Linked DNA regions of Methylorubrum extorquens. The protein of the gene in region 1 interacts with the protein of each later gene in a pairwise test. Links are inferred from orthologs where the notes say so. Each region holds a gene or a part of one and is shown on either strand. Other genes may lie near its edges.

Evidence for each region. The genes of interacting proteins can lie anywhere in the genome.
Region 2: the proteins of J2W78_RS20475 (region 1) and J2W78_RS07965 interact in binary tests that used the Escherichia coli proteins (3 or more experiments, as listed by UniProt). The link is inferred for Methylorubrum extorquens from one-to-one orthologs.

What each region holds. Positions count from the first base shown.
Region 1 is NZ_JALJXF010000001.1:4,381,918-4,387,655, forward strand. Bases 1,788-5,330 are described here. They hold J2W78_RS20475 (2-oxoglutarate dehydrogenase E1 component), read left to right. Parts: upstream 1,788-2,139; coding sequence 2,140-5,130; downstream 5,131-5,330. Other genes in these bases: sucD (succinate--CoA ligase subunit alpha), read left to right, coding at 1,788-1,915; odhB (2-oxoglutarate dehydrogenase complex dihydrolipoyllysine-residue succinyltransferase), read left to right, coding at 5,214-5,330. Outside these bases: sucC (ADP-forming succinate--CoA ligase subunit beta), read left to right, coding at 1-1,019; more of sucD, read left to right, coding at 1,028-1,787; more of odhB, read left to right, coding at 5,331-5,738. UniProt on the Escherichia coli protein: E1 component of the 2-oxoglutarate dehydrogenase (OGDH) complex which catalyzes the decarboxylation of 2-oxoglutarate, the first step in the conversion of 2-oxoglutarate to succinyl-CoA and CO(2).
Region 2 is NZ_JALJXF010000001.1:1,672,339-1,675,963, forward strand. What follows is about bases 1-2,867. They hold J2W78_RS07965 (ABC-F family ATP-binding cassette domain-containing protein), read right to left. Parts: upstream 2,434-2,867; coding sequence 568-2,433; downstream 1-567. Other genes in these bases: J2W78_RS07960 (MFS transporter), read left to right, coding at 1-471; J2W78_RS07970 (acyl-CoA dehydrogenase family protein), read left to right, coding at 2,571-2,867. Outside these bases: more of J2W78_RS07970, read left to right, coding at 2,868-3,625. UniProt on the Escherichia coli protein: Genetic data indicate it may be involved in ribosome assembly or function.

The sequences.
Region 1 (5,738 bases):
AGGGCGCGCCCGAGGGCGCCAAGGGCGGCGTGCGCGTCACCAAGTCCAAGGACGAGGTGGTGCAGTTCGCGGCCGAGATGCTCGGGCAGACGCTGGTGACGGTGCAGACCGGCGAGGCCGGCAAGCAGGTCAACCGCCTCTACATCGAGGAAGGTGCGGCGATCGCCGCCGAGTTCTACCTGTCGATGCTGGTCGATCGCGAGACTGGCCGCGTCGCCTTCGTCGTCTCGACGGAAGGCGGCATGGACATCGAGCAGGTCGCCCACGACACGCCTGAGAAGATCGTCACCTTCTCGGTCGATCCGGCCACCGGCATCATGCCCCATCACGGCCGTGCCGTCGCCAAGGCGCTCGGCCTCTCCGGGCCCCAGGCCAAGGAAGCGGGCGCGCTCACCGAGAAGCTCTATGCGGCCTTCACGGCCAAGGACATGAGCATGCTAGAGATCAACCCGCTGGTGCTCACCGGCGAGGGCGGTCTCAAGTGCCTCGACGCCAAGATCTCCTTCGACTCGAACGCGCTCTACCGCCACCCCGAGATCGTCGCGCTGCGCGACGAGACCGAGGAGGACGCCAAGGAGATCGAGGCCTCGAAGTACGACCTCGCCTATATCGCGCTCGACGGCACCATCGGCTGCATGGTCAACGGCGCGGGTCTGGCCATGGCCACGCTCGATATCATCAAGCTCTACGGCGAGGAGCCGGCGAACTTCCTCGATGTGGGCGGCGGCGCCTCCGAGGAGAAGGTCACGGCGGCCTTCAAGATCATCACCGCCGACCCGCAGGTGAAGGGCATCCTCGTCAACATCTTCGGCGGGATCATGAAGTGCGACGTCATCGCCCGCGGCGTGATCGCGGCGGTGAAGGCCGTCGGCCTCGAAGTGCCGCTCGTCGTGCGCCTGGAGGGCACCAACGTCGAGGAGGGCAAGGAGATCATCCGGAACTCCGGCCTCAACGTCATCCCCGCGGACGATCTGGACGACGCCGCGCAGAAGATCGTCGCCGCCGTGAAGAAGGGTTGAGCTGACAGATGTCCATTCTCATCGACCAGAACACCAAGGTCATCTGCCAGGGCTTCACCGGCAAGAACGGCACCTTCCATTCCGAGCAGGCCATCGCCTACGGCACAAAGATGGTCGGCGGCACGAGCCCGGGTAAGGGCGGCTCCACCCATCTCGGCCTGCCGGTGTTCGACACCGTGGCCGAGGCGCGCGAGGCCACCGGCGCCGACGCCTCCGTCGTCTACGTGCCGCCGCCGGGCGCGGCCGATGCGATCTGCGAGGCGATCCAGGCGGAGATCCCGCTGATCGTCTGCATCACCGAGGGCATTCCGGTGCTCGACATGGTGCGGGTCAAGCGAGCGCTCGAAGGCTCGAAGTCCCGCCTGATCGGGCCGAACTGCCCCGGCGTCGTCACCGCGGGCCAGTCGAAGATCGGCATCATGCCGGCCAACATCTTTAAGCCGGGCTCCGTCGGCATCGTCTCCCGCTCCGGCACGCTGACCTACGAGGCGGTGTTCCAGACCACCGTCGAGGGGCTCGGCCAGACCACCGCCGTCGGCATCGGCGGCGATCCGGTGAAGGGCACTGAATTCATCGCCATGCTGGAGCTGTTCCTCGCCGATCCCAAGACCGAGTCGATCGTGATGATCGGCGAGATCGGCGGCTCGGCCGAGGAAGAGGCGGCGCAGTTCCTCGCCGACGAGGCCAAGCGCGGCCGCAAGAAGCCGATGGTCGGCTTCATCGCCGGCCGCACGGCGCCCCCCGGCCGCCGCATGGGCCATGCCGGCGCCATCATCTCCGGCGGCAAGGGCGGCGCCGAGGACAAGATCGCGGCGATGGAAGCTGCGGGCATCCGCGTCTCGCCCTCGCCGGCCCGGCTCGGCTCCACGCTCGTGGACGTGCTGAAGTCCAGGTGATGAAGAGTTGAGGGGGTCTGTAACCGGGACCTGCGCGGCTGTGTTGCACCGCACGCGTGCTCGGGCGACCCATATGGAAGAACATGTCGGGGCGCGACCGTGCCCCGGCCTGATCCGGAGGCGCGAAGCGGGGTTCTGAAACCTCGCTCGGATCGACGCGCCGGATCGAACTCGACGCGGCGGCCCGCTGAGACAGCGCCGCCCGAGCGGTAGGACAGGCAGCGATGGCACGCCAGGACGCGAACGAAGCGCTTCTTCGAACCTCCTTCCTCTACGGCGCCAACGCCGCCTGGATCGAGGAACTGCAGGCGGCCTATGCCCGCGATCCGAACTCGGTCGATCCCGAGTGGCAACAGTTCTTCAAGGATCTGGGCGAGGACAACGCCCTGGTGAAGAAGAACGCCGAGGGCGCCTCCTGGGCCAAGCCGAACTGGCCGGTCGTGGCGAACGGCGAGATCGTCTCGGCGCTCGACGGCAACTGGGGCGCCCTGGAAAAGACGCTCGGCGAGAAGATCCAGGCCAAGGCTCAGCCCGGCAAGCCAGGCGACTCGACCAAGGGCGCGGCCATCGTCGCGGCCACCGGTGTCTCGGTCGAGCAGGCGACCAAGGATTCCGTGCGCGCGATCATGCTGATCCGCGCCTACCGCATGCGCGGCCACCTTCACGCCAAGCTCGACCCGATCGGGCTCGCCCCGCGCGGCGACCACGAGGAACTGCACCCGCAGCATTACGGCTTCCAAGAGAGCGACTGGGACCGCAAGATCTTCCTCGACAACGTGCTGGGCATGGAATTCTCGACGATCCGCGAGATCGTCGCGATCCTGGAGCGCACCTACTGCCAGACGCTCGGCGTCGAGTTCATGCACATCTCCGATCCCGAGGAGAAGGCGTGGATCCAGGAGCGCATCGAGGGCAAGGACAAGGAAATTTCGTTCACGCCGGAAGGGCGGCGGGCGATCCTGAACAAGCTGATCGAGGCCGAAGGCTTCGAGAAGTTCCTCGATCTCAAGTACACCGGGACCAAGCGCTTCGGCCTCGACGGCGGCGAGTCGATGGTCCCGGCCATGGAGCAGATCATCAAGCGCGGCGGCGCGCTGGGCGTCGAGGAGATCGTGCTCGGCATGGCCCATCGCGGCCGGCTGAACGTGCTCACCAACGTGATGGCCAAGCCCTTCCGGGCGGTGTTCCACGAGTTCAAGGGCGGCTCGGCCTCTCCCGCGGAGGTCGAGGGCTCGGGCGACGTGAAGTACCATCTCGGCGCCTCGTCCGACCGCGCCTTCGACGACAACACCGTCCACCTCTCGCTCACCGCCAACCCGTCCCACCTCGAGATCGTCGATCCGGTGGTGCTGGGGAAGGTGCGTGCCAAGCAGGACCAGAAGGCCAAGCCCAACGTCGAGCGCCGCCGTGTGCTGCCGCTGCTGATCCACGGCGACGCGGCCTTCGCGGGCCAGGGCGTGGTGGCGGAGTGCCTGGGCCTGTCCGGTCTGAAGGGTCACCGCACCGGCGGCTCGATCCACTTCATCATCAACAACCAGATCGGCTTCACCACCGATCCGCGCTTCTCGCGCTCCTCGCCCTATCCGTCCGACGTGGCGAAGATGGTCGAGGCGCCGATCTTCCACTGCAACGGCGACGACCCGGAGGCGGTGACCTTCGCGGCGAAGGTCGCGGTCGAGTACCGGCAGAAGTTCGGCAAGCCGGTCGTGATCGACATGCTGTGCTACCGCCGCTTCGGCCACAACGAGGGCGACGAGCCGGCCTTCACCCAGCCGAAGATGTACCAGCGCATCCGCAAGCATCCGACCGCGCTGGAGACCTACGGCAAGAAACTCGTCGCGCAGGGCGACCTGACCCAGGAGCAGCTCGACGCGCGCAAGGCCGAGTTCCGCTCGATACTGGAGGGTGAGCTCGAGGTCGCGGGCGGCTACAAGCCGAACAAGGCGGATTGGCTCGACGGGCGCTGGTCCGGCTTCAAGGCGGTGCGCGAGGACGTGGACGATCCCCGCCGCGGCCGCACCGGCGTGCCGCTCGAGACGCTGCGCGACATCGCCACCCGGATCACCACGCCCCCGCCGGGCTTCCACCTGCACCGCACGATCCAGCGCTTCTTCGACAACCGCGCCAAGGCGGTCGAGACCGGTGTCGGCATCGATTGGGCGACGGCGGAAGCGCTCGCCTTCGGCTCGCTGCTGATCGAGGGCCACCGGGTCCGGCTTTCGGGCCAGGACGTCGAGCGCGGCACCTTCTCGCAGCGCCACGCCGTGGTGATCGACCAGGAGAACGAGCAGCGCTACACCCCGCTCAACTCCCTGCGCGAGGGGCAGGCGAGCCTGGAAGTCATCAACTCGATGCTCTCCGAGGAAGCGGTGCTCGGCTTCGAGTACGGCTACTCGCTGGCCGAGCCGAACTCCCTGGTGCTGTGGGAGGCGCAGTTCGGCGACTTCGCCAACGGCGCGCAGGTGGTGATCGACCAGTTCATCTCATCGGGCGAGCGCAAGTGGCTGCGCATGTCCGGCCTCGTGATGCTGCTGCCCCACGGCTACGAGGGCCAGGGACCGGAGCACTCGTCGGCCCGTCTGGAGCGCTATCTCCAGATGTGCGCCGAGGACAACATGCAGGTCGCCAACTGCTCGACGCCCTCGAACTACTTCCACATCCTGCGCCGCCAGCTGAAGCGCGACTTCCGCAAGCCGCTGATCCTGATGACGCCCAAATCGCTGCTGCGCCACAAGCGGGCGGTCTCGAAGATCGAGGACATCGCCGACGGCTCGACCTTCCACCGCATCCTGTGGGACGACGCCGAGCACGACGAGAACGGCGTGAAGCTCACCCGCGACGACAAGATCCGGCGCGTCGTGCTGTGCTCGGGCAAGGTCTATTACGACCTCTACGACGAGCGGGAGAAGCGCGGCGTCAACGACGTCTACCTGATGCGCGTCGAGCAGCTCTACCCGTTCCCGCTCAAGGCGCTGGCCAACGAGATGACCCGCTTCCGCAACGCGGAGGTGGTGTGGTGCCAGGAAGAGCCCAAGAACATGGGCTCGTGGTCCTTCGTCGAGCCCTATCTCGATTGGGTGCTGGGCCAAGCCGGCTCCGCCTCGAAGCGCGCCCGCTACGTCGGCCGCCCGGCCTCGGCCTCGACCGCGGTCGGCCTGATGTCGAAGCACCTCGCCCAGCTCCAGGCCTTCCTCAACGAGGCGCTGGCGGTCTGACGCCGCCGGCACTTTTCGACCGACCCACCAACCGGGGCCGCGCCTGCCCGATGCGCGCCCCGAAACTCCGGTGAACACAGATTATGGCGACCGACATCCTCGTCCCCACGCTCGGCGAATCCGTCAGTGAGGCCACGATCGGCCGCTGGTTCAAGAAGCCCGGCGACACGGTGGCCGCCGACGAGCCCCTCGTCGAACTCGAGACCGACAAGGTCACCCTCGAAGTGAACGCCCCCGCAGCGGGCGAACTCGGCGAGATCCTCGTCAAGGACGGCGAGACGGTGGAGCCCGGCGCGGTGCTCGGCTCGATCGTCGAGGGCGGCAAGGGTTCGGGCAAATCGGACTCCAAGTCGGATGCGAAGCCCGCTCCGAAGAGCGCCGAGCCGGCCGAGACCAAGGCACAGTCCCGCGAGGAGAAGGGCGAGAGCAAGCCCGCCAAGGACGACGCCCCGGCCCAGGAATCCTCCGCCTCCTACGGCAGCCACGGCGACGCTCCGCCCACCGACGGGCGCCCGGCCGACGACAGCGGCCCGGCGGTGGCCAAGCTCGCCCGCGAATCCGGCATCGACCCGGCGAGCCTCAACGGCAGCGGCAAGGACGGCCGCGTG
Region 2 (3,625 bases), 2.7 Mb from region 1 along the record:
GGGCTGGCCGCCCTCACCGCCGGGGCGGGCTTTCTCGCCGGCCGGTCCGGCGCCCCGCGTCTCGCCCGGATCGGGATGGGGCTCGCCGCACTCGGCCTTGCCGCGCTCGCCACGGGAGTCGCGGATGGCGGGACGGCGCGCGCCTGGACGATCCTGGCCGCCGGCCTTCTCGCCTTCGGCATCGGCCGCGGCCTGTTCACCGTCGCCAACATCCTGGCGCTGCTGCGGGCAGCACCACCCGAGCGCACGGCCGCGGCGACCGGGCTGTTCGTCCTCGCGGGCGGGCTCGGGACGCTGCTCGGCCCGGTCACCCTCATGCAGCTCCCGGCCCTGGTCTTTCCGGCCGCCGAGGTTTCCGTCGGGTTTTGGCTCGGGCTCGCGGCAGGAGCGGCAGGGGTCGCGACCCTGCTCAGCCGGTCCGGCGCGAAGACCGAGCCGCACAGCGGACGCGTCGCGCGAGAACCTGTCTGAGAGACGGTTTGCCCGGCCTGTCCCGGCCCATATGGCCCCGCCCGTAAACCGCGTTCGAAAAGGCTCAGGCCGTCGGACCGGTGCGCAGCGCGACGTTCAGGCCGCCGCCTCGATCTCGCCGCTGACCTCCAGCCACTCCTCTTCCGCCTTGGCCAGGGCGTCGGCGGCCTCGGCGCGCATGCGGGCGATATCGCCGGCCTTGGCCGCGTCCTTGAGGAAGGCCGTGCCGTCGGCCAGAGCCGCGTCGATCTTGGCGATCGCCGCCGAGAGCTTGGCCATGCGCGCCTCGATCCCGTCGAGCCGCTTGCGCAGCGGCGCCAGCGCCGCGCGGCGCTCCACCGCCGAGCGGCGCGCCTCGGCCTTCTGCCCGCCGGTGCCCTCGCCGGACGTATCCACCCGCTCCGGGCCGGCGAGCACGAGGCGGCGGTAATCGTCCATGTCGCCGTCGAAGGACTTCACCGAGCCGTCGCCAACGATCCAGAGCCGGTCGGCGCAGGCCTCGATCAGGAAGCGGTCGTGGCTGACGAGGATCACCGCCCCCTCGTAGTCGTTGATCGCCTCGACCAAAGCCTGCCGGCTCTCGATGTCGAGGTGGTTGGTCGGCTCGTCGAGGATCAGCAGGTGCGGCCCGTCGAAGGCGGCGAGCCCCATCAGGAGCCGCGCCTTCTCGCCACCGGAAAGCTTCTCCACCGGCGTATCGGCTTTCGAGGCGGGGAAGCCCAGCCGGGCGGCGGCCGAGCGCACCTTGGCCTCGGGCGCGTCAGGCATCCGGTCGCGCACATGCGCCACCGCGCTCTCAGCCGGGCGCAGCTCGTCGAGCTGGTGCTGGGCGAAGTAGGCGACCTCCATCTTCGAGGAGCGCCGCATCTCGCCCGCGAGCGGGGGCAGCCGCCCGCCGATCAGCTTGCAGAAGGTCGACTTGCCGTTGCCGTTGGCGCCCAAGAGCGCCACCCGGTCGTCGGGGGCGAGGCTGAGATTGAGGCCCGACAGCACGATGCGCTCGCCGTAGCCGGCATTCACCCGCTCCATCGCCACGATCGGCGGCGAGAGCGGCTTTTCCGGGCTCGGTAGGTGGATCACCGGCACCTCGTCTTCGAGAAGTGCTGCGATCGGCTCCATCTTGGCGAGCCGCTTCATCCGCGACTGGGCCTGACGGGCCTTCGTGGCCTTGGCCTTGAAGCGGTCGATGAAGCTTTGCAGATGCGCCCGCTCCACCTCCTGCTTGGCCTTGGCCTTGGCCTGGAGCACTCGCTTCTCGGAGAGCTGGCGGGCAAAGCTGGTGTAGCCGCCGCGGTAGATCGTGAGCTTGCCGCGGTCGAGATGCAGGATGTGATCGACGGACGTGTCGAGCAATTCCCGGTCGTGGCTGATGATGACGGCGGTGCGGGGATACTTCTCGAGGTAGTCGTAGAGCCAGAGCGTGCCCTCGATGTCGAGATAGTTGGTGGGCTCATCGAGGAGTAGCAGGTCGGGCTCGGAGAACAGCACTGCGGCCAGCGCCACCCGCATCCGCCAGCCGCCGGAGAAGTCCGCGCAGGGGCGCGCTTGCGCCGCCGCGTCGAAGCCCAGACCGTGCAGGATCGCCGCGGCGCGGGCCGGGGCGGAGTGCGCGCCGATATCGACCAGCCGCGTCTCGATCTCGGCCCGGCGCAGGCCGTCGGCGGTGTCCGCCTCCTGCATCAGCCGGGCGCGCTCGGTGTCGGCGGCGAGCACGACCGCGTGCAGGGTCTCGGGGCCGGCGGGGGCCTCCTGCGCCACCGCGCCGATGCGCATGCCCTTGGGCAGCGAGACCGCACCGGCATCGGTCGGCAATTCGCCCAGGATCGCCCGGAACAGCGTGGTCTTGCCCGCCCCGTTGCGGCCGACGAGGCCGACCCGCGCCCGGTCGGGAATCGCGAAGGTCGCGGCATCGAGGATGACCCGCTCGCCGATGCGGTAGGTGAGATCGTTGACGCGCAGCATGAGCGGCGTTCTGGGGGCGGGCGCCGGGAAGCGCAAGAGCAGCGACAGCGCGCAGGCCTTCCGCGGGTCCTGCGCGAACGTTTTGCCAACTTGAGCGTTCGCGTCGGGCGAGAACGACGAGAATCGAGGGAGGAACCATGGGCAAGCCGGGCTTCAAGGCGCCACGCCCGCCGGAACTGCACTCGCCCTGGCGCACGGAGAAACGCGCGGCGCTCCAAGAGGAGGCCCGCGCCTTTGCCCGCGACGTGATCCTGCCACTGGCCGACGAACTCGACCCGCAGAAGGGCGAGATGCCCCGCTCGCTCATCGACGCGATGGCGCGGAAGGGCTGGTTCGGCATCACCATCCCGGCCGAGTACGGCGGGATGGGTCTCGGCGTGTTCGAGTACTGCCTGATCTCGGAGGAACTCGCCCGCGCGTGGCTCTCCACCGGGTCGATCCTGGCCCGCGGCCAGGGGCTCGGCACCCAGACGCTCGACGACGAGAGCCGCCGGGCGCTGCTGGCCAAATCCGCCAAGGGGCAGTGGATCGGCTCGATCGCGCTCTCCGAACCCACCGCCGGCTCGGATCTCGCCGGCGTGCAGACCCGCGCCGTGCGCGAGGGCGACGAATGGGTGCTCACCGGCACCAAGCGCTGGGCCGGCTTCGCGAAAGGAGCCGACTTCATCGAGGTGCTGGCCCGCGTGCGCGACCCCGAGCCCGGCGAGCCGCGCTCGGCCGGCCTGGAGCCCTTCCTCGTGGTCAAGGAGCCCGGCACCTTCCCCAAGGGCATGACCGGCACCGTCATCGACAAGATCGGCTATCACGGCTTCCTCACCTTCGAGCTGAACCTCGACGGGGTGCGGGTGCCCGAGCGCGACCGGCTCACCGGTCTCTACGGCGACGAGGGCGCGGATGCGGATTCCGGCGGCTTCGCCTCGGTGCAGCGCGGGCTCAACATCGCCCGCGTCCACACCGCCGCCCGCGCGGTCGGCGTGGCGCGCGCCGCGGTGGAGGATTGCACCGCCTACCTTCAGGAGCGCGAGCAGTTCGGCCAGCCGATCGGCCAGTTCCAGGCCCTGCGCTTCGCGCTGGCCGACATGGCGGCGGAGGTGGCGCAAGCCCGCGCCTACTGGCACCAGGTCGCCCACCTCCTCGACGAGGGCCTGCCCGCCGAGAGCGAATCGGCCGGGGTGAAGCTGCTGGCCACCGA